DNA from 3 places in the Paenibacillus sp. Negev47 genome. Region 2 is predicted to be linked to each of the others. Evidence: riboswitches for the same ligand, from Rfam matches in the RefSeq annotation. Region 2 holds a riboswitch; each other region holds the start of a gene.
What was found. Region 2 has a riboswitch for S-adenosylmethionine ahead of mmuP (S-methylmethionine permease). Riboswitches for the same ligand answer to the same signal wherever they lie in the genome.
Positions count from the first base shown of each region.

Region 1: it holds a riboswitch for S-adenosylmethionine, as region 2 does, so the genes downstream of both, AC4G47_RS04515 (methionine ABC transporter ATP-binding protein) here and mmuP (S-methylmethionine permease) in region 2, are expected to answer to the same signal.
Region 3: it holds a riboswitch for S-adenosylmethionine, as region 2 does, so the genes downstream of both, metA (homoserine O-acetyltransferase MetA) here and mmuP (S-methylmethionine permease) in region 2, are expected to answer to the same signal.

Region 1 is NZ_CM177754.1:961,020-969,270, forward strand. Features, by position in the region: gene AC4G47_RS04480 (Cof-type HAD-IIB family hydrolase) at 1-198, shown strand, start outside; gene AC4G47_RS04485 (DUF456 domain-containing protein) at 202-693, shown strand; gene AC4G47_RS04490 (putative polysaccharide biosynthesis protein) at 755-2,383, shown strand; gene AC4G47_RS04495 (DUF2515 family protein) at 2,488-3,774, opposite strand; gene AC4G47_RS04500 (thioredoxin family protein) at 3,917-4,261, shown strand; gene AC4G47_RS04505 (COX15/CtaA family protein) at 4,628-5,566, shown strand; gene AC4G47_RS04510 (Cthe_2314 family HEPN domain-containing protein) at 5,763-6,479, shown strand; SAM riboswitch class I at 6,616-6,757, shown strand; gene AC4G47_RS04515 (methionine ABC transporter ATP-binding protein) at 6,884-7,918, shown strand; gene AC4G47_RS04520 (methionine ABC transporter permease) at 7,920-8,251, shown strand, end outside.
Region 2 is NZ_CM177754.1:702,460-710,710, reverse strand. Features, by position in the region: gene AC4G47_RS03220 (ABC transporter permease) at 1-2,394, shown strand, start outside; gene mmuM (homocysteine S-methyltransferase) at 2,480-3,520, opposite strand; gene mmuP (S-methylmethionine permease) at 3,498-4,910, opposite strand; SAM riboswitch class I at 5,000-5,101, opposite strand; gene AC4G47_RS03205 (Ger(x)C family spore germination protein) at 5,175-6,383, opposite strand; gene AC4G47_RS03200 (GerAB/ArcD/ProY family transporter) at 6,380-7,480, opposite strand; gene AC4G47_RS03195 (spore germination protein) at 7,511-8,251, opposite strand, start outside.
Region 3 is NZ_CM177754.1:4,782,626-4,790,876, reverse strand. Features, by position in the region: gene AC4G47_RS21455 (ROK family protein) at 1-465, shown strand, start outside; gene AC4G47_RS21450 (HRDC domain-containing protein) at 641-1,642, shown strand; gene corA (magnesium/cobalt transporter CorA) at 1,713-2,648, opposite strand; SAM riboswitch class I at 3,100-3,224, shown strand; gene metA (homoserine O-acetyltransferase MetA) at 3,466-4,383, shown strand; gene AC4G47_RS21435 (PLP-dependent transferase) at 4,408-5,595, shown strand; gene AC4G47_RS21430 (trans-sulfuration enzyme family protein) at 5,592-6,764, shown strand; gene mqnC (cyclic dehypoxanthinyl futalosine synthase) at 7,004-8,140, shown strand.

The DNA.
Region 1 (8,251 bases), 260 kb from region 2:
CTGGGTATCGAGATGTCCGAAGTCGTTGCTGTCGGAGACAGTCTGAATGATCTGGCTGTCATTGAGGCTGTGGGTCTGGGTGTAGCGATGGGCAATGCGCAAGAGCAGGTGAAGGAAGCGGCTGATTTGATCGTAGCGAGTAATAATGAAGACGGCATCGTCGAAGTGATCCGTGAACATATTTTGAAGGGGGAGTAACTTTTGCTCGCAACCATTGCCTGGATTTTAATTGTGCTGCTGTTTGTAGTGGGGATGGCTGGAACGGTATATCCCATACTGCCTGGTGCTGTAGCGATTTTCTTCGCGTTTCTGGTCTACGGCTGGTTCTTCAGCTTTGATCCGTTCGGTGTGTGGTTCTGGATCATCCAGATTCTGATTGTTGTTGTGCTATTCGTAGCGGATTATGTTGTCAGCGCATGGGGCGTGAAAAAGTTCGGTGGCTCAAAGCTTTCGACCACGCTCAGTACCATTGGTGTTATCATTGGCCCATTTGTCATTCCGGCATTCGGACTGGTGCTGGGACCATTTATCGGTGCTTTTATCGGGGAACTGATTGGAGGGTCTTCGCCTTCCAAAGCGTCAAAAGTTGGATTTGGTTCTGTGGTGGGGCTATTTACGAGCACCGTAATGAAAATTATTTTGCAGATCGTCATGATTGTTCTCTTTATTATCTGGGTGGTAAGATTCGCCTAAACGTTAGGGATTAGCTTCAACGGGATGCACGTCCGGTGTGGAGGAAAGAAGGGGAATTGGTTTGTCTAAGAAAGAAACATTCATTAGGGGTACGCTCATTCTGGCGGCAGCTGCGCTAATCGCGAGGGTACTCGGATTGGTTCAACGGGTGCCGCTGGAGCATATCCTCGGGGATATCGGTAACGCATCGTTTACCATCTCTAATACGGTATATTTAATGCTGTTAACTGTAGCAACGGCGGGCATACCGAGTACGCTTAGCAAAATGGTGTCGGAACGCTATGCGCTCGGACGCGCGGGTGAAGCACAACAGATCTACCGTGCAGCCCTGATCTTTGCGGCTGTCGCCGGGGTAGTCATGTCTGCTTTATTGTGGTTCGCTGCGCCTTATTATGCTACGTATGTCTCCAAAGTACCGGAATCGGTCAGCGCCATTCGCGCCTTGGCCCCAGCCTTGTTACTCTTCCCAGCCATTGCGATGATGCGTGGATATTTCCAGGGACGCGGCAACATGACAGCAGGCGGTATTTCACAGATTGTGGAACAGTTCGCCCGTGTAGGTACAGCCATTATCGTGGCATATGTCATGCTGCAATTGAATTATGATGATCAGACAATTGCTGCGGGTGCCTCATTTGGTGGGGTATTGGGAAGTGTTGGTGCCTTCGGTGTCATGCTGTACTTTACCTTGAAGCTGCGTCGTAGCGACCGTGCAGCGCAATTGAATTACGAGCGTGCAGAGCAGCTACCGATTCGAGGCATTTACAGTGATATCTTCAAATTGTCTATTCCAATTGTGCTGTCCTCGCTTGCAGTTCCAGCCATTAACTTTATCGATTCATCCCTTGTGGTTCCACTGCTTAGTGGCCAGATCGGACTCGAAGAGGCGACAGGCGTACTTGCGATCCTCGGTGCCAAAGCCCAAAGTATTGCGGGTATACCGCCAATTCTGGCTATCGCTTTGAGTCAGTCGTTGGTGCCTGTCATTTCGGCAGCATTTGCCCGCAAGGATGAAGCTCATCTAAAGAATCAGGTTACACTTGCGTTGCGCATTTCGATTCTGACAGGTATGCCGATTGTTATTGCACTTTGTGCGGCAGCGTATTCGGTTAATGGATTGCTGTTTACCAATCTGGATGGAACGCCGATCATTGCCTTACTGACATTCGGCACCATTTTCCAGATTACAATGATGACCACCAACTCCATTTTACTCGGGGTAGGGAAACCGCGGATTACGATGATCAGTGTCGCAGCAGGTGTTGTGATCAAACTGATCGCAAGTCTGATTCTGGCGCCGATCTTTGGTATTTACGGCATCATTATTGCAACGGCCCTTTGTTTCCTGGTTATCACATACCTGAATCTGCGGGTCCTTCGCAAAATCGTTGATTTCTCCATCATGGGAGACCGCTGGAGAGGGTTTATCATTACAGTGGTGCTTGCAGCAGGTGTAGGATTTGCAGCGAACTGGATTGGAAATATAATCTTTGGACTCTTCCTACCAGCACGCGTATCCTTCTTGCTTACCTGCCTTGTGGTTGGTGCGCTTGTGGTAGTGGTGTATCTGGTTCTCATGGTCGTGCTGCGTGTACTGCGCAAGGACGAGCTGGGCAGTTACCCCCGCATTCTACAAAAAATTCTCCGTCCACTCATGCGTCTCCAACGTGGAGGCGTGCAAAGAGGCTAATCTTATACGAAGCATCTGGTCGCATCATTCGGTCAAAATACCATACAAGCTCTGTCTGCTGTCGAAGCGGACAGGGCTTTTTGTATATTTAACGGTCGTCAGCATTAATGTATGGTCGCTTTGGCATCATGAGCCAGTGCTGTCTTCAACATGCCATATCGGTGTTCATGACTCATCTCAAATAGCCATGGACGGCGCGGTGCCGTCAGATAACCGAGACAATCCCGAGTCTGAAGCCAGTCCTGTCGGGTGATCGGTTCATAAGGCGTGTCTCCCCATACGGCGAGCAGTTCCGGACTATACAATCGTTGCCCTTCGGGTAACCATTCTTCATGGAGCAGCTCCTGAGCGTAAAACGTACGATCACCCACCTTGTCTTCATGATGGGTAAAAAGGCCAGGCCAATACTCGGCTCGCGAACCACGATGGGGAACTGCACGAGCGAATTCCAACACTTGTGTGTGTACTTGCTCTACCCCGAACAGCAGGGCATATAGGCCTTTGCCAAACATAATTCGCTCATCCAGCTTGCCAAAATGTTCAATCACTCGCCCTGCGAGCCCTGCTTCCCGTCCAAGAGGGAAGACGATATGATTCAGACCGGCCAGATTATGCAGATGGAATGCGGGTTTGGTAAGTACTTCTTTTTGAAAATAAGGATGCTGCACCACCCGGCTTTCGATATAGTTCTGCTCATTAATAATTAATGCCACACTTAACAGTGAACTGCACCGTTCCAGCCAAAAGCGTTCCCAAAACGGCGTCATGAACTCCGATACGTGAAAGTGTGATAAGAGATGGAAACAGCTTCGTCCGATCCGGCGACTGTTCATATACAGCAGAAGCTGGGGATATGCATCCTGAAAAATGAGTGCATTGCACCGTTCTAACAGTCGATACATATGCTTACGATCGCTTGGATTCTGTAGATTATGCATCAAGTCACTCTGAAGATCGGTCATGTGATATCCGCCGTTGCGGGAGACCATATGAGCTAATAGAGCCCAATGCAGTTCGGGATATTGCTCATAACATTCCAGATAGGCTGCCGTGCGCGTGATGTTACTCCGATTATGCTCCTGGGTCAGTGTCTTAATCTCTTCCAGAATGATGCAATCTTCTTCGCATACGAGTGCACTTTGAACCTGATCAGTGCGTGCAAAAGACTTGCCGCTGGCAGGTAACAAACGCTCCACCTCAGACTGTAGGGCAGCTGCCGTATCTGTATCCCATTTGATCTCACGCAATGGGTGACGAAGCTGTGCTGAAGCTTGCCATGCAGCTTGTTTGCCACGCCAGATTTCCCGGGCAGCACCCGTAATGGAACGGACTATCTGCAGGAAGGACCCGTGACGGTGTTCGCTGGAAGAATCGGTTCTGGTGGAAGTCATGATATGACATCCTTTCATGATGTTCTGGGTTTAATTTCACAGACCATGTGGTTTATTCTAAGTATGCGCTGATTAGTTGACTTCCACTCCCCAATTTGCTTCACTTAGGGTAAGACAAGGTACAGAAAGGGAGATGAACCGAATGGAACAGATTACTTCCAAACCGGCTTTTGATGTAGCCATCCAATCCCCACGCCTGACGATTGCCGTATTCAAGGCAGACTGGTGTGGTGACTGCAAATACATCGATCCGTTTATGCCTGAAGTTGAAGAGAAATATGCACGTGAACTGACTTTGGTTGAGGTCGACGTGGATCAGGTTGGAACCGTTAGTGAAGAGCAGAATATTCTTGGCATTCCGAGCTTTGTGGCGTATGCCGATGGTCGGGAACTGGTGCGGTACGTGAACAAGCTGCGCAAGTCGAGAGAAGAGATTGAGCAGTTCCTGGATCGCGCAGTTGAGGTGTACAACACGATCCATAAATAATATTATATAAGTTCGATAAATGAATATTTACACAGACACTCCGATGACAGAATAACCTTCCGATCGCTGTTATTTCCGGAGATTGTTCAAGTTGTAAAAGGGTATACTAAAAAGAACGCCATTTCTCTTGAAATAGGGAAATGGCGTTTGTGTGTTCGACACGTTCTACATAAGAAACGTTTCTATACATATCTTTCGATGACCTACGGGTCATTATTTCACCAGACGTTAACATTTTGTCACAAAGCGCGACGTCAATGAACATTTTATCCGGTATAATGAATTTAGTTGTGAAATAAGTGTCAAAGTACCGAAACAAGCGGAGAATATTCTTCGCCATCTTAAACCAACAGCGGGTGAGAAAAATTGAAGCACTTAACTTTGTTTAAATGGTTAACCGTATTAACCTGTCTTGTCATGTTTCTGGCCACATTTGGTGGAGGCATCGTAACCAAAACGGAATCGGGCCTTGGCTGCGGAACGGAATGGCCTTTATGTAACGGAAAACTCGTTCCCGCACATACTGTGGCTTCACTTATTGAATATTCCCACCGCGCTGTAAGCGCACTGGCTGGACTGTTGTCCATTGCCTCGTTTGTTGCTTTTCTGCGGTTCGGCAAGTCACGCCGTGACCTGCAATTGTTTTCTTTCTTAACCCTGATATTTGTTATTGTTCAAGGAATCATGGGGGCTTTTGCCGTCGTTTTCTCCCAATCTTCAGCAGTTATGGCACTTCATTTCGGCTTTGCGCTGATTGCCTTTGCCAGTTCGCTTATGATGGCATTGGGCATAAGGCAGGAAGCAAAAGATGGTGGATTGGAGCGTCTGAATAAATATCCTCGGGTCAGTAAAAAATTCAGAAATCTGGTCTGGTTCTCCACGATCTATACGTATCTCGTGGTATACACAGGCGCATTTGTGAGTCACACGGATTCTGCCGGTGGTTGTTCCGGATTTCCGCTCTGTAACGGGCAGATTATTCCTGAGCTTTCAGGCGGGGTAGCGGTTGCTTTTGCTCACCGTGCAGCAGCTGCGTCTTTAGTGATTGTTATTGCAATTCTGGGTCACTTCGCGTATCGTAATCATCCGGATAACAAGGAAATGCGTACCCTTGGCGTTGTATCTGTTGTTTTGATTCTGATGCAAGTGGTCATCGGTATTTTCATGATGGTGACGATGAGTCGTCCGGAAGTATACATGTTCGTAGCTCTTGCCCATATGCTGGACATCGCCATACTGTTCGGGATCTTAACGTATATGAGTTTCCTGGTGTACAAGCTGCATCGCCCGGTTAATCGTTTCTAGATCCATTTCTTGGTCTTTGGGCTCAATATTGAAAGTCCACCATCCAGTGATGTACATCATTGGACAGGTGGACTTTGTTTGATGTCAGGGGGATCAGGGCAACCTATGGCATGCAGCGTTTACATGTTTACTCGGAATGATTATGTTTATATGATGAACCTTTATGGATCAGCAGAGTGGAAAGAGGAGGTTATATATGCTGCGAACGTTGCTGGGAGAAAAGCCGCGTGTAAACGAAGGTTTGCTGAAAGAAGCAATGGAGTCCATGGCGCATACACTTGAGCTGTTTCAGCGACAAATGCATGTGGACCATGATCCTACTCACGACTATCGGAAACTGTATGTGTGGACCCAGGGGCTTATCTCTTCCCTGGATGAACTGGAGCAAAGCTGCTTCGCTGCTGCTCATTTTCGAGAAAAGGTCGTTGCAGGTTCTACGGACGATATGACGCCAGCCGAGAAAGCTGAGTATGCTCGGTATGTTTATTTTTACAAAGATGGCTTCATTCGCTGCTTTGCCATTCTGGATAAAGTCGGCACCGTATTGAATGAGATATTCCAGCTGAATACTTCAAATACAAAAGCGCATTTTTCTTATTTTACCGTGTTAAGACAGTTCGACTTTGCGAGGGAGCATCATGATCTTGCCCTGCGATTGATTCAGATCAAGGACTCTTATCGTGAGCCGATGAGCAAGCTGCGCAAACGACGTAATATGGAAATCCACTACATGAACTCCGAAATGCACGATGATCTGTGGCAGTTACATCAGACCTTGCAAGGTAAAGTGAAATTGGAGGATCTGAATCAGCATGTGCAGGAAATGCGTAAGGGCGTGGATATGGTCTGTGAAACGTTAACAGCCTCTTATAGCTATATCAATAAAATATGGAAAAGAAATAATTCCCTTTGACAAATCGGAATACTTTGAATATACTGAGTTTCAATCGAATGTTACACGGATATAACTGATAATTCAGAAGTTAGAAGTTACGTTCACATTATAAAGCATAAACTACATGAACTTATAGAATCCTACAACAACATATTTCTTATCGAGAGCGGCGGAGGGACAGGCCCGATGAAGCCCGGCAACCGATTTGTAACGACACGACACATGTGTCATTCGTTATAGATGTTAGGTGCTAATTCCTACAAAATGGTGCAAGACACGATTTTGGCAGATGAGAAGGTATATTCTTTCACGTAAAGAGCCCTCTTTGTATCTGCAAAGGGCTCTTTTTTTGTATGTGTAGGGGAGTTTTCCTTTAGATCGGGTAAAGATACATGTAGGTGGTTGGAAAGGGGCAAGTGCGATTGATTGAATTAAAAGGTTTAACGAAAACGTACGGCAAAGGGGCAAAATCTACAACGGCACTATCCGAGCTGAATTTGAGCATCCAAAAGGGTGAAATCTACGGAGTGATCGGCCATTCTGGAGCGGGAAAAAGTACACTGATCCGTTGCATTAATTTGTTGGAGCGCCCTACGGAGGGTGAAGTATGGGTAGACGGGATCAACCTGACTGAACTGAACAAAACCGAATTGCAGCAACAGAGACGCAAGATCGGGATGATTTTTCAACACTTTAATCTGTTATCCTCGGCAACGGTGTATGATAATGTAGCTTTTCCGTTAAAGCTTGTGAATACGCCCAAGGAAGCAATTGATCGCAAAGTGAAGGAAATGCTCGCTCTGGTTGGTCTGGAGCACCATAGCAGCAAATATCCGGCTCAATTATCGGGTGGACAGAAACAGCGTGTAGGGATTGCAAGAGCACTCGCCAGTGATCCGAATGTACTCCTATGTGATGAGGCCACCTCGGCACTTGATCCGCAGACGACAAATTCGATTCTAAAGTTATTGCTCGACATTAATGAAAAGTACAACCTGACGATTGTGCTGATTACACATGAGATGCACGTCATCCAGAATATCTGTGACAAGGTGGCTGTCATTCATCAAGGCGGCATAGTGGAACAGGGACCTGTAACCGAAGTATTCCTGAAGCCGCAGCATGCCATTACGCGGGACTTTATGATGCGTGATCATGAAGTTGGACTTGCCCTTGAAGAGACTGCTTTGGCTAGTGCAGGTTTGGAATTACAGGCAGGTGCTGCTTCCAAACTTGTGAAGATATCCTTTCTGGGTAACAAAACGTATGAAGCGATTTTGTCCAGAACGGTACGTAAAACGGGAGTGGATTTTGCGATCCTGCAGGGTACGATCTCTACGATCAAACAGGTTCCTTATGGGCAGCTGACCGTTCGGTTCGAAGGCGATACCCATGCGATTGACCGGACGATATCAGAATTAACCGCAGAGGGACTTGATGTGGAGGTGCTACGTTAACATGGATTTTTCTACAGTTCGCTGGGAAGAGGTTGGTAAAGCTTCCATTGAGACACTGCAAATTTTGGGTGTATCAGGCTTGTTTACCGTAATCTTTGGTTTACCACTCGGGGTGCTGCTGTTCATGACAGCCCGATCTGCTTCAACCAAATCACGGGTGGTATACATTATACTGTCCCTGATTGTTAATATTTTGCGATCGATCCCATTTATTATATTGATTGTCGCTCTTATTCCATTCACTCGTTCACTCGTCGGTACAGCTACAGGGGTGCTTGGTGTTATCCCACCTTTAGTTATTTCAGCAGCTCCTTACTTCGCTCGACTGGTAGA
Region 2 (8,251 bases):
ATGTTTAAACTTAGCTTGTCGTATCTGAGCAGGAATAAAACACAAAATGCATTGATTGCACTGCTCCTGCTACTCTCGACACTTCTTGTATCCACAGCTATCGTCATTCTGGCCAACACGGGCAATCAGTTTCATGAAATGCATACCCGCACCCATGGGTCTCATCAAATTCTGACGTTTGAGAAAGGGCTGAATGACCCGGAGACTGTGCACGATTGGTGGGCTTCCCAGGATGACGTTCAGGTGTCCCCGTTACTATCGTATCGTTCATTGTCAGGCATCATCTTGAATGAAACTCACATCCCTAACATCTACCTGTACATGTTTAATACGCCTCCGCCGCCATGGGGTGTGGATGAACTTATTTTTTCAAGTGGAATACCCAGCGCGACTCCCGAGCCGGGCTCCGTCTGGATTCCAACGTCCATGGCAAATGCCTATCATATTTCGGTAGGTGATACCATTGGCTTCAAAACCGGCTCAAGCACACTCGAATTGAATGTGTCGGGCATTATCATCGACGTACCGTACGGAGCGCCCTTCTCCAATACTGCACGGGTCTGGATGAATCCTGCTGATTATCAACGTGATTTGGCCGCACTCGCTGGCAACGAGAATCACATGATCGGCATCCATTTCAACGATTACAGTATGAATTCATTGTATTGGGAACGGTACAATCGCGAGACAGGTACTCCGTTTCTGGAATCCAAAATGGAGTTCGAAGCGATTTCCTCTTTCTATCTGATTATTAACCAGGTTATTGGCTTCATTATGATCTTCATGGGTGTTGTCATGCTCTCCATCGCCTTAATGACTATCGGGTTTACAATTTCGGATGCCATCTTGGCCAATTACAGAACGATAGGTATTCTCAAGTCACTTGGGCTAACTTCCCGGAGAACGATAGGCACCTATGTCATTCAATATGCGATGTTATCTATCGCTGCCATTATCCCTGGAATTGCACTTAGCGTATGGATCTCCAAGTGGATCATTAATATATCCGTGTCCTCTCTTCGAGTGGATCATCAGAACATTCCAGTCCAAGGATTGGACGCTGCCATAATGGCTGGTGTGCTTTTATTTGCTATAGTGATTCTGTTCGTTGTGTTATATGCCAAAAAGGCAGGCAGCATACAGCCTGTGCAGGCCATTCGTTATGGTATGTCGGAGACAGATAATAGCCGTATGGCGGGCAAAATGAATTCGCCCTGGGCGCAATGGATCGGGTTCACACGACTGCCTGTGACTATGGCCCTTGGACTTCAACATTTGTTCAAAAACACCAAAAGTTCTTTTCTAACCCTCCTGCTGACCACGATGGCATCCTCTGTATTGGTTCTAGGGTATGTTCTGCTGACAAGCATAACCGGAATCTATCAAACTGCAGCTCATTGGGGGTATGACAATGCCAACATCGCAGCAGTCGTGGTGAACAAAAGCACCTTCCCCAAGGCTGAGCTGGAGCACGTGTTAGAACAGGATTTAAGGATCAGCAATGTGGGCTGGCAAGGGAACATCACGGGTGTCATTAGCCCGGAGTCTTCAGCCACCGTACAGAGCCAATCCATCAGTCTTAATTTGAGTGTACTAGACGGAAGTTATCAGGAACTTGGGTTCGAAACACTCAAAGGGGATAACCCGCGCCATGCGAATGAAATAGCCATTGGTGTGAGTATATCCCGAACATCAAACAAGGATCTTGGTGATCTCATCGACATCTATATTGAAGGAGAAAAGCGGACATTCCTCATCACAGGAATCTATCAGGCGATCGCCAACATGTCTGTTTCAGGTCGAATCACGATCGATGCCATGAGAAGTGTGAACCCGTCTTATGGCGAATCCGATGCCGTCTTCATTAATGTGAACGATCTGTCGCAAGCGGAACCACTGGCTCGGGAATTGAACGAACAATTTAAAGATTTTGCTTCGGTAGTCACCCAGAAGACATTGCTTGATTCAGTCTATGCAGAAGCTGCTAATATCCTGATCTATCCGATGAGCCTGATTGGGTTGCTGTTCATCGCTGTGACGTTCATCATTATTTTCAGTACCTGTCGGATCAATATCCGCAAAGAGAGCAGAAACTACGGGATATACAAATCACTGGGAATGACATCCCGCCAAATCCGATTCTCGGTCACGATGGGAATGATCATGCTGTCCTCCATGGGAGCGATACTGGGTATGCTCGTCGGCGTATATCTACTGCCTCTTCTGCTCGAACTGGTCCTTTCCGGTTACGGTATCGTAGAACTTCCACTGATACTGAATTGGGGTGGAATGATACTGTTCGCCTGTCTAAGTATCATTGCAGCGAGTCTAGGTTCATGGTTCTCTTCACGAATTATTCGTGAAGCATCGCCACGTATGTTGGTTATCGAATAAGGTTGTCAGGATTCTATAACGCAATAAACAGCCCTTCCATGCCTTTATACAAGGCGGAAGGGCTGTTTATGATACATGTGATCTGCTATCGCCACTTCTTGGCAAGTTCACCAATCTGATGTGGCGTAGTGCGGCAACAGCCGCCAATAATTTGCGCGCCCGCAGCGACCCACTGCTCCGAAGCATCGCTCATGCTGCCACATGTTCCCTGCCCGCTCCACGTTTTCGTCACAGCATCATATGTCTCACCCGAGTTCGGGTAGACAATGACAGGTTTGTCGCTGGCACGGCTCAGAATACCTACGGCTTCCGTCACCACTTCCATAGGAGCACAGTTCAGGCCAATCGCAGCAATCTGTGGCTCGGAACCAAATAATCGTGCGCATGTCTCAATCGGCGTACCTTCGCTGATTGCTGTTCCATCTTTTAAGGAGAAAGACAGCCAGGCATATGCATGTGGGAACTCCTTCAGCAAATTAACCAGCACCTGTGCTTCCTGCAAGGATGGAATGGTCTCCAATGCCAGAATATCAGCACCCGCTTCAAGCAACGCCGCTATACGCGGACGATGGAATTCAGCCAAGGTCTCATCTGTGACGCCGTAATGACCAATGTACTCCGATCCATCAGCAAGGTATGCACCGTAGGGTCCAACGGATGCGGCAACGAGCGGTCGCGGCCGAACCAGGGCACATTTCTCTGGGACAACAGGCGTTTGTTGTTGCGTATCCAACAAGGAAGAATTGCCCTCCGGTTTAACTTCCGTGTTCTCAACTATACTGTCCTGCACTTCTGCCCATACGTCATCTCTCGCCTGTGCAGCCAGCTCTACCGTCTTGCGGATCAGGTCCAACGCTGCCTGCTCTCCGATTCCTCTCTTGCTGAAGCCATCCACCGTCGCCTGATAACTGGATGTAATCGCGCAGTCGGCTCCTGCTCGAAAATAATCCGCATGAACCTGAACGATAACATCCGGATTCTCAATTAATACACGAGCAGACCAGAGCGGATCGTCCAGATCACATCCATGCTGTTCAAGTTCGGTCGCCAGCGCTCCGTCCAGAATCATGACCGGATGTTCACGCAGGATCTCTTCTATGGGGTTATTCTGTTGTACTAGCGTCATGTACTTGTCCTCTTTTCTTATTTACACGTTCTGTCAGATAATAAGCTGCGTAACACACTGCGATAAATGGAATCCCACAATACAGCGCAATCCGCTGTGTCGGGTCAAAGGCAATACCTATGCATGAAGCCAGGCATAATATAAATGAAATAATCGGTACCGCCGGGTATAGCGGTGTGCGGTACACCAGATCTTTGACCGCATGGCCTTCCCGGATATATTGTCTGCGGAACATGTATTGGGAAGCGCTGATGCTCATCCATACCGCAACAACAGCCAGACCCGAAATAGAAACCAGTGTAATATACACGGTACCTGGCGCAATGATGCTGGACAGCAAGGCCAGCGCACCACCAACCATACTGATCAGGAGTGCATTCAATGGCACACCGTGTTTGGTCAATTTGGCAAACCATGGAGAGATCGTTCGTTTATCAGCCAGAGACCAGAGCATCCGTGACGAAGCATACAGGCCTGAATTGGCTGCAGAGAGAATCGCCGTCAGAATAACAAAGTTCATAATGTCTGCTGCATACGGCACACCCACTCGTTCCATTACTGCTACAAATGGACTTTGCAGTACACTGGCATCCGACATAGGTAGCAAGGCAGACAAGATAACAATCGTTCCGATGAAGAAAATAACCAAACGCCAGAGCGTCGTATGAATGGCTTTGGGTATCGTCTTCTCCGGGTTCTCCGTCTCCCCGGCAGCAATGCCGATTAACTCGGTGCCCGAGAATGCAAAGTTTACAGCAAGCATGGTCATCAATATCGCTGTAGCCCCATGGGGGAACCACCCGGATGCGGTAATATTCGATAGAAACGGCGCTGGTTCAGCATCCGCCATCGGAATGAACCCGAACATGGCTGCGCCACCGATAATTATAAAGACTACGATCGTCACTACTTTCACAGATGAGAACCAGAACTCGGATTCTGCGAATAATTTTACCGTTAATGCATTGAACAGAAAAATCATCAACGCAAAAATGGCACTCCATATCCATACGTTGACCGATGGGAACCAGCGCTGCATCAGCAGTCCGGCGGCTGTGAATTCGGAACCCAGCGCAACGGTCCAGGTTAACCAGTACAACCAGGCCACCGTGTAGCCCGTTGCTGGTCCGATATATTTGGCAGCATAGCTATGAAATGCTCCCGTCTCTGGCATGTGAACAGAGAGTTCACCAAGACAGAGCATAACCAGATATACGACGATCGCCCCGATCAGATAGGACAGAATGGTTCCCAGGGGTCCCGCCTGTTGAATCGTGTAACCCGAGCTTAGGAATAATCCTGTTCCAATCACTCCACCGAGAGAGAGCATGATCACATGCCGTGCCTGCATTTTCCGCTGAAAATGTCCTTTGTCGTTGTTGTTCTCCATACCTGTTGCTCCCTACTTCTTCATCCAGAAAAACAAAAAAGACCCACTCTTCCTAAAGAGTGCGCCGTTACTGACAAATAAAAACAAACGTCCTATCTATCAGGCTTTCACCCGCTGGAATTAGCACAGTATCCTTCAGATCTGTTGCTGAGGCTTCTAAGGGCCAGTCCCTCCACCTCTCTGGATAAGAAAATGATTTTTTATAAATATAGCGATCTATCATGAATGTGTCAACATTTTAATACTAACTTGCTAACTGGCACGCTATTCGGTGGAAGATCCGAGATTGGTGATAGTGGTCTTCACATCGTACGTAATTGGTACGGTACTAAAAATGTTATCCCAATCATCTTTGACTTTCTTCCACGTTTTGGGTTCTTTAATACGCAAGCTGTCCCGAAAATCCGCAACATCAACTTTGTAGGTATGCTGAAGTTTGTATAACACCTGACGAATCTGTTGTTCCGCCAGTTCAGAAAATTCTTTTTCCAGTTCCCTGCGATAAGCCCCTTTTTCCTCTCTTTCGGGAGCACGCCAATCCTCCATTAACCAGCCTTCGGATTCGGTCTTTACATGGAATGAAATATCATTGCCAATAACCTTGGGAATTACTTTTGTTTTCTTCTTTTTCATTTCATATACAACAGTGAATCCCTCTTTGTTGTAAGTCTTCAAGACGCCTCCTTTTTCTTTAGGCTTGATCCACGATAAACCTTCCAGATCCGTTTGACTTAGTTCTCCAATAAACTTAGTTGTTTTCCCATCGAATATGCTGCCACCTGAGAACTTGCCCTCTCCATTAGAGTACAGTACATTCTGGAGCAAGAAACTGGAACCAGATTGCATTTGGGCATCTAATTTGGAGAGCAAAACGGGGTCCAGTATTTTGTTGGACAAGTACGAATTACCAGTAATACCTGTTAGATAAAATGCCGGAATCCGGGAGGGATCATCTGAAGTCAGGACATCCACGGCACGATGATGACTTATCAGTACCAGACAATTTGGACGAATATCGTTATCCCGAAGTACAAAATCCAGCAGCTGGTCCAGACCATACTTTTTGGCAATATCCTTGGAGATGACGATGACCTTTAGATGATGTCCGATAAGTGGACGATCTCGCCTTAGTGCAAACTGACGAAAGATTTGCAGCAAGGAATCTCCGGTAAGCTGTTCATTAGAATAGGAAGTCTTTCCAGAAGCAGGTGAACCGGATTGTCCGCTCTGTTTACTGTTGGAACTGCCAGTGCCAGGCGCAATCTGCACCGTAGCCGTTAAATAATTATTCTTTGGATACGTTCCTCCCTGAGCAGCGATGTCCTTCTCAAATTCTGTTTCTTTAGCGATATCGATCCCGAGACCAACATAGACACTTAGTTCCTCGATCTCCCTACTACTCCAGCATCCGGATATTACCAGAAGGACGGACAAAGCAAAGGCTACACGTAAAAGCATAAAAAAACGAATCATGCATGTTTGCCTCCTTTTTTGCGAATAAGACTTATTATCAGGAGTAACAGAGGTACAGTGGCAAATAGAAGCACGGATAGATTGCCCAACATATCACCCAGTGCAAAGGTTTCATCCACGGTTTTCGGCATTAATGCCGTTAGATATATTACTGGCAGAAAGGCGTACATAATAACCTTGATCTTCTTCGTACGAAATAAATCCCGAATGCCCACCGAAGCGCAATAGTGTGTGATCGTGAAACTCGAGAAGATCTGCATAATCCAGATGACCAATAAGAGGGATTCGAACCGTTCAAAGATCAAACCTTGAATCTCGAAGCTTCTTACGAGATCCAGCGTGGGCCAAGTACGTGTTTTGATTCCGTCAAGTGACAGACTGCCTACAACCATCACAACGGTAATCAGATAAATCAGAGTCGATATGATGATGCCCCAGGTCATGGCTACATTGCTTTTCTTCGGATTTCTCATATAAGCAGTCATGACAAACATGACTTCGTACCCCGTGTAAGACAGCAGCGAAGGTTTCAACCCTTTGAGGACTGGCATGATACCCTCTCCGAGTACGGGTCTCAGATTGCCGATCTCAAATAACTGATTACTAAGCAAGATTTCAATCACAAATATAATCAGTGTAATCGGCAAAATGATCTCAAATACGCGCACAATGACAGCAAGTCCGCCAGAGATCAAATAGATGCCAATCCACATAAACACCATCACGATAGCCCATTTTGGTGTGCGCTCGAGCAAGTACATTCCTGTCACATCAGCCATGACCCTGATTTCGAATGCGGCAATCACCATAAAATACATAATCATGGCGAATCCCAATATGTAAGCAATCCAGCTCCCCGTAATTTCACGAGTGAACTGGAATACTGTTTTCTCCGGAAATCTGCGACACAGGGTAACCAGAATAATTCCGACACCCATAATAATCAGTCCAGACAGAATAATTGACATCCAGACATCTGGGGTTCCGACAGCTTTGCTCGTTGTTCGAGGAAGCGTTAATATCCCAGCGCCAAGCATGTAATTGACAATAACCACAACAGCTTGCCTAGTACTAATCTTTCCTTCGGAGCTATTCACTTTATTTCACCCCAACCACTTTAATTTATTTCATTTTTTTCGGTCTTGATCTATCAGATTGGACATCTCGGGACGCTTCCTCATCATATTTAGGGGAGCACGGATAATGAAATCCTTCCATTCCCCAAATTGATAAGGAACGGCCGGTGCAAGATAAGGCACGCCAAAGCTCGAGAGTCTCGCCAGATGGGTACATATGAGGAGAAAGAACATAACCACGCCAAACAATCCGAGCACAGCCGCACTAAACATGGCAGCAAATCGCAGAATTCGCAGTGTTATGCCTGCACTATAGACGGGTATTGTAAAGGAGGATATGGCGGTAACCGCAACAACGATGACCAGGAACTGGCTTATAATTCCTGCCTGTACGGCCGCCTGGCCGATAATCAGACCTCCAACGATACCCAGCGAGGGTGCAATCGGCTTAGGTAGACGAATCCCCGCCTCCCTCAGAATCTCAATGGAAAGTTCCATGATCAGTACTTCGATGATTGAAGGAAACGGCACTCCCGTCCGCGTTTCAATAATCGTGAGTACTAGCTTGGTTGGGATAAGTCCCGGATGGAACGAGATAAACGAGATATAGAGCGCAGGAGCGAGCAAGGCCAGCATGGCAGACATGAAGCGCAGTATTCGCAGGAATGTTCCAGGAATCCAGCGTTCATAGTAATCCTCCGGGGATTGGAGCAACATGCTAAAGGTCACCGGTACAATCAGTGCAAATGGTGTTCCATCCAGTAAAATGGCCACTCGTCCTTCCAGCAAAGC
Region 3 (8,251 bases), 2.7 Mb from region 2:
GTGGTTGGCGGTAAAATGGTCCATGGATTGTCACATCCAGAGATGGGACACATCATTGTGCGCAGACATCCGGAGGATACATACGAGGGTTTCTGTCCGTATCATGGGGACTGCCTCGAAGGTCTTGCAGCTGGCCCGGCCATCAACAAACGTTGGGAGCAACCGGCTTATGAACTGCCCGCAGATCATAAAGCATGGGAGATCGAAGCACATTACCTGGCACATGCACTGATGAATTATGTTCTGATTCTCTCTCCGCAGAAAATCGTAATGGGTGGCGGAGTAATGAAGCAGGAGCATCTGTTCCCGATGGTTCGTAGCAAACTGCAGGAGTTGCTTGCTGGATACGTTCAGCATCCAGCAATTCAATCTGACATTGACCAGTATGTTGTTTCACCAGGACTTGGTGACAATGCAGGGCTGTGTGGTTCGCTGGCGCTTGCCAAGTTGGCATTGAATATCTAGATCAATAAGGGATTGACGAAATTTACCATTGTGGTATGATATGGGCAACAGTATAGTACGGTTAATGAGGAAGCACCTCTCTTGCATGGATTTTGCAGGAGAGGTGTTTTTTGTGCTGCCTGTAGGTAGCAGATCTAACTCGTATAAGCTGAATATTCTAAGGGAGGGAACGAAAATGGAAGTTATTTTTATGAACAGATTGTCCAGAATGTCAGATCAGAACGCAGAGTATGCGCAGTTATGGATTGGGGAAGAGGAAGATAGCTGGCAACTGGGATGGAGCCGCTACGAGGAAGGTGAGCGAGAGGACAGCATCTGGTTCCAAGGAACTTCCTGGGAGGAGCTGCTTCATATCTACCGTCATCAGCTTGCCATACAGATGAGCGAAGGATACCGACCGCAGCTGCAGGGTTTATTTCACGAGAATGATGATCTGAAATCACGCAGTTATGGTGGTCAGCGACTCCATTGCTACAGTGAACTATACGGCAATGAGCAGTTATATACGGATCTGTGCACGTGGCGCAGGAAGAGAGCAGTATCTGACCGGAAGGCACCCTATTTTATTGCAACGAACCGTCTGCTGCGTTTGATCAGTGCCTTTGTTCCGCAATCGATGGATGAACTCATGCAACTGCCTGGCGTAGGGGAGAGCAAAGCGACCGAGTATGGTACGGAGTGGATGGAGATTACGAATGGATTGGAGCGTTCAACAACGTTCCCGCTGGATTGGGTATACACAGCTCTGAAGGAAGAAGAATATGAAAGCTGGTTATACAAGCAGAGAGAGCAGAAGTACAAGCAGGAACTCGACAAGTTCACCACGCGTAAGCAGGTGCTTGAGGGCATGAAGGACGGGCATACGTTAGAAGAGATTGTTAATCGATCCGGATTATCTCGACGCGAATTGATTGAGCTGTTGGAGACACTGGATCTCGAAGGTTATGACACCGATTGTCTTCTGGATGTGGAGCTAGCAGTTATGCCAGAGAACGAACAAGAGGCCGTATGGAGTGCGTATGAGGAGCTGGGAGATACGTTCTTGAAGCCGGTATTACATAAGGTGTATGGAGGAGAGAAGCCCGACGGAGGAAGTCTGGAGCAGGTCTATGAAAGACTGCGCATGATTCGAATCCGCTTTCGTCGGCACGCAGAGACAGAGCAGCATGTTGGTTAATGATCGGAAATGAAAAAAGACGAGGCGTTTCTCCCGGAGGAGCGCTTCGTCTTCGTTATTTCATACGAGTTCATACCCAGTCTTTTTTGCGGAAAATAAAGAACATGCTCAGGCCCAGCGTTACCATCAGGCCAATCACAACAAAATAGCTGTATTTCCAGTTAAGTTCTGGCATATTCGTAAAGTTCATACCGTATATACCGGTAATGACCGTCAGCGGCATGAAGACCGTAGTAATGGCGGTAAACACACGCATGATCTCATTCGCCCGGTTCGCAATACTGGATTGATAGGCTTCTCGCAAGTTACCCATCAGGTCGCGGTATGTTTCAAAGGTTTCAGATATTTTTACGGCATTCTCATAGATGTCACTGAAATATTTTTGAAGTTGATCATCAATGAGACGCAGATCTTTTTTGTTAAGGGTGTTAATGACCTCTTTCTGAGGTCCGAGCACTTTTTTCAGCCACAGAATCTCACTGCGTAGCCCGATGATTTCATTCAGATGAGACTTTTTGGTGTGCATCAGAATATCTTCCTCAAGCTTCTCGATCCGAGCTTCAATTCGGTCACCTACGGTGAAATAATTATCAACAATCAAGTCAACCAGCAGGTACAGCAGACGATCGGGTGTACTGATTTCCTGTTCCCACAGGATGGGTTTTAATGTGCGCAATTCGCTGACCTTCTGTTTCGTAACACTTATAATGAAATGTCTGCCGAGGAACAGGTTGACCGCACGTAGAAATATCTCTTCATCATCAAAACGAATGCTATTAATCACAATAAAATAATGGTTCTCATATATCTCAATTTTCGGACGTTGTTCTTCGTCACTGAGACAGTCTTCCACAGCCAGATCATGCATTAAGAAGAGCGGTTGAAGTACCGCCAAATCGTCTACATCCGCATCAATCCAGTAAAATCCTTCCGCTGGTGGAGTCAGCGCCTGCTGAATGTCGTCCACCGGAATAAATACACCGTTGTTAACCAACCGGATTTTCATCGTTAATCTACTCCTTCTGCACCCGCCAACCTGGCGGATATTATCATTATGGGCGCAAAAAGAACAAATCAGCCGGTCGGCAGCGGAGCCTGGAGATCAGGGCTGCGTTCACTTTATAATCAAACGGAAGTTACGTCCCGCTGCCGGCATGCTGATGTCAATTCTCTATGCAGTTTGTCGGAATTCGGCTGCCAGTCAGGCCTCGGGTCGCCATCCATTTAATATGTCACCTCTCACATAAGGGTTTATAACACCTTGTTTAGTATACCGCTGGTACAAGGTGCTTTCAAGCGCAAAAATGTGTCTATTTCGCGCTCTGAGGCAGTGTATGACAACGAATGATGAACGGTTCCGATCTGGAAAGCAGACATTGAACTGCAACTTGACGTGAGGGCATTAATGTAATAAAGTAGACGGTGAACCATATTAAATTACAATCAAATACAGCGAAATCTTATCAAGAGTAGGTGGAGGGACTGGCCCGATGAAACCCGGCAACCGGCGGTATACCGCACGGTGCTAATTCTTGCAGCGACCAAGTGCCCAAGTGGCACTGTTGTAACTGAGAGATGAGAGAGGCGCATATCTATTTACATATGACCTTTCTCGAAATCCGAGGAAGGTCTTTGTCGTATGCCCCGACTTCTCAGCAGTGATTTTCGCTAAGGAACTTGAGGTTGTCTGTAACTTTCTTTGGATGGACTTGTAATCCAACATATGTAGACAAACTCATGGCAGCCTATAACTGCATTGATGTGGACACATCAAGCCAGCGGTAGCTGCATCTATCAATGCACAAGGAGGAGTTAGACTTACCATGCCAATCAAAATACCTGATACTCTGCCAGCAAAAGAAGTACTTGAAGGAGAGAATATCTTCGTCATGGATGAAACTTCTGCATACCAGCAGGATATTCGTCCACTCCGTATCGCTATATTAAACCTGATGCCCACAAAGGAAACGACGGAAACACAATTGCTTCGTCTGGTAGGAAATACGCCCATTCAGGTGGATGTCGTTCTGGTACATCCCAAATCCCATACCTCGAAGAATACGTCTCAGGAATATTTGGATTTGTTCTATAAAACGTTCGATGAGATTGAGCACCGCCGCTTTGATGGAATGATTATCACGGGTGCTCCTGTGGAGCAGATGGATTTCGAAGACGTGAACTATTGGAATGAAATCCAGGAGATTTTCGAATGGACCAAAACCAATGTGACATCAACCCTGCACATATGCTGGGCCTCCCAAGCTGGTTTATACCACCATTTTGACGTACCCAAGGTTGCACTTGATGAAAAGTGTTTTGGCGTTTTCCCGCACACCATCAACAAACCCCATGTTCCGTTGCTGCGTGGATTCGATGAAGTATTCAATGTTCCGCATTCCCGTCATACGGAAGTGCGACGTGAAGATATTGAAAAGAACGAGAAGTTAGAGATCTTGGCTGAATCCGAGGAAGCGGGTATCTTCCTGGTTGCTACCAAAGATGGCAAACAGATTTTTGCCACAGGGCATGCCGAGTATGATCCCTTCTCATTAAAGTGGGAGTATGACCGGGATGTAGCGAAAGGGTTGGATATCGCGCTTCCTAGGCATTATTATCCGAATGACGATCCTTCCCGTGTGCCACCAGCTACCTGGCGCGCTCATGCCAACTTATTATTCTCTAATTGGCTTAATTACTATGTGTATCAGGAAACACCTTACGATATTGGCCCGCAAATCTAATCGAGACCACAGGAGGATACAGCAATGGAAGACAACAACAAGTTGAAAATCGAAAGCCGCTTAGCACAAATTGGGTCCATCAATGAACCGGTAACAGGCGCCATTAACTTTCCGATCTATCAATCCACTGCGTTTCGCCACCCGAAGCTTGGACAAAGCACGGGATTTGATTATATTCGTACAACCAATCCAACCCGCAAAGTGTTGGAAGAAGCAGCTGCAGCGCTGGAATCCGGTGACGCAGGATTTGCCTGTAGCTCAGGCATGGCCGCGCTGCAAACCATCTTTGCCATGTTTGGTCAGGGAGATCATCTGATTGTATCGCTGGATCTGTATGGCGGAACCTATCGTCTGCTTGAACGCATCTTGTCCCGTTTTGGCGTAACCGCAAGTTATGTGGACACGAATGATCTTGCAGCACTGGAGAATGTTCGTCAGCCGAATACCAAAGCTGTATTCATTGAGACACCAACGAATCCGCTGATGATGATTACAGATGTAGAAGCCGTCGCTTCCTGGGCGAAAAGTTACAACCTGTTGACCATTGTTGACAACACGTTGCTCACTCCATTTTTCCAACGTCCGATTGAACTGGGTGCCGATATCATCATTCATAGTGCTACCAAATATCTGGGCGGACACAATGATGTACTGGCCGGATTAATCATAACCAAGGGTGAGGCATTATCCGCGGAAATGGCTTTCCTGCATAATTCCATTGGAGCTGTATTGTCTCCAAGTGACTCTTATCAGTTGATGAAAGGCATGAAAACGCTAGCTCTTCGCATGGAGCGTCATCAGCACAATGCACTTACCATTTCCAAATACTTGCTTGAGCATCCAGCGGTGGTTGAAGTGTATCATCCAGGCCTGTCAGATCATCCGGGTTATGAAATACAGAACAAACAATCCACCGGTAACACAGGTATCTTCTCTTTCAAAGTGAAGGATGCTCGTTATGTTGAACCTTTGCTGCGTCATATCAAACTTATTGCCTTTGCCGAAAGTCTCGGCGGAGTGGAATCACTCATGACCTACCCGGCAGTACAAACTCATGCGGATATACCGCTTGAAATTCGTGACGCCGTAGGTGTGGATGACCGACTGCTCCGGTTCTCCGTAGGTATTGAACATTCGGATGATCTGATTGCAGATCTCGGCAATGCGCTGACAGCTGCACAACAGGAAGTTGAAGGAGGCGTGCACTCATGAGTGAGTCCAACAACAAGCCGAATTCCGAGTTGAAATTTGATACGAAGTTGCTCCATTTCGGCGACGAGATCGACAAAACGACTGGGGCCTCCAGTGTGCCGATCTATCAAGCATCCACATTCCATCATTTTGATATTTTCAATCCGCCTCAACATGATTACAGTCGCTCGGGTAATCCGACACGTCAGGCATTGGAAGATTACATCACACTGCTGGAAGGTGGAGCACGAGGATTCGCCTATTCATCCGGAATGGCTGCGATCTCCAGCGTGTTCATGATGTTCTCGGCAGGGGATCACATGATTGTAACGGAAGACGTATATGGAGGTACGTATCGTTTGCTTACTTCCATATTGAGTCGTATGCAGATCGAGACGACCTTTGTAGATATGACCAATATAGATGAAGTAAAAGCGGCGCTCAAACCGAACACCAAGGCAGTTTATATGGAAACACCGTCTAACCCGACCCTGCGAATTACGGATATCGCTGCCGTAACTGACTGGTCGAAGGAACATGACCTGATTACGATTCTGGATAACACCTTTATGACACCGTACTATCAGCGTCCAATTGAGCTTGGTGTGGATATCGTCGTACATAGTGCTACCAAGTTTCTCGGGGGTCACAGTGATGTGTTGGCAGGGTTAGCCGTTGCTCGCACGGAATCACTTGGCGTACAGCTGAAACAGTTACAAAATGGACTCGGAACGGTACTCGGGGCACAAGAATCATGGCTTCTGATGCGCGGGATGAAAACCTTGGGGGCTCGCATGGCTCACAGTGAACAGAGCACAGCCAAACTGGCCGCATGGCTTAATGAGCGTAGTGATATTGCCGCTGTCTTTTATCCGGGGTTGCAGGATCATCCGGGCCGCGAGGCACATGAGCGCCAGTCAACAGGTTATGGAGCTGTCGTTTCGTTTGACGTCGGTTCAGGGGATCGAGCAAAAGCAGTTCTTAACCAGGTGAAGTTACCCATTGTGGCTGTAAGCTTGGGAGCTGTAGAGAGCATCCTGTCTTACCCAGCGATGATGTCTCATGCGGCAATGCCGGCTGAGGTTCGCCGTGACCGTGGCATTACAGATGGATTACTTCGTTTCTCGGTAGGTCTGGAAGACATCGATGATCTGATTGCCGATTTGGAACAAGCACTTCAGGAATCTTAGAAAAGTGGTACCGAAATACGTCTATGTATATCATTTAATATCAAATTAATTGGATTTCATATGTAAAAATTTTTATTTATTTTTAAAGCACCTGTTCATAAGGTGCTTTTTTTCACATGTAACCTGTGTTACGATATGTGGAGTACAGAAATACGATGTTGCCACCAGAACTTGCTTCTCTTGAACAAGTTGGGACGGATCGTTATATAATTTCTCTTCATGAGGGAGGCTTTTTTACGATGAGTACGGTAGACCGTATCTTAGATAAAGCCCTTCGGGGCGAACGTTTAGACTTGGAAGACACGATTCAGCTATTCGAATCGAATGAAGTGGACAAAATCGGGGCAGCTGCTAATGTCATTATGAAACGCATGCACCCTGAACCATACAGAACATTTGTAATAGGGCGTAACGTCAACTACACGAACGTGTGTGATGTGTACTGCCGTTTTTGTGCTTTTTACCGCAGACCTGGTTCGGAGGAAGGATATGTACTTCCAGACGAAGTCATTTTCCAGAAAATTCAGGAAACAGAAGATGTGAATGGTACCGAGATTCTGATGCAAGGCGGAACGAATCCGAATTTGCCTTTCAGCTATTACACAGACCTGTTGAAAGCCATCAAGGAGCGTTTCCCGAACATCACGATGCACTCTTTCTCACCAGCTGAGATTATGAAAATGGTTGAAGTATCCGATGGGCTTACATTGGAAGAGGTTGTTCGTGCTATACATGAAGCTGGACTGGATTCCTTGCCTGGCGGCGGTGCTGAAATTCTGGATGACCGCACACGTCGGAAGATCAGCCGTTTGAAAGGTTCATGGCGGGATTGGATGGACGTTATGCAAACGGCACACCGAATCGGTATGAACACCACCGCAACGATGGTTATCGGACTTGGTGAATCGATGGAAGAGCGTGCACTGCACTTGCTCCGTGTACGTGAAGCACAGGATGAATGTATTGCGAACAAGTATGATTCCGAAGGTTTCCTGGCGTTCATTCCGTGGACTTTCCAACCGGATAATACCAATCTCAAGCTGGAGCGTCAGACGCCGGAAGAGTACTTGAAGACTGTAGCCATCAGCCGACTGGTGCTGGATAATATCAAGAACATTCAATCCTCTTGGGTAACAATGGGTCCTGAGATCGGTAAGAAGTCGCTTGAATTTGGCTGTAATGACTTCGGTAGCACGATGATCGAAGAGAACGTTGTATCTGCTGCAGGTGCAACGTACAAAGTTAACATTGAATCCATCCTTCGGTTGATTCGGGAGTCCGGTTATATTCCGGCACAACGTAACACCCGATATGACATCGTGCGCATGTTCGACGAAGAGAATTCCGTGCATGAAGATTTCGTAATGCAGAACTAATCCTAAATAATTCAATACTATTCCCATAAATTCTGATCATTCGATGAGTATTTATGAAGCAAGCCCGCTGACTGCTCTGTTTGGAGAGACGGCGGGTTTTTTGATTTCTTT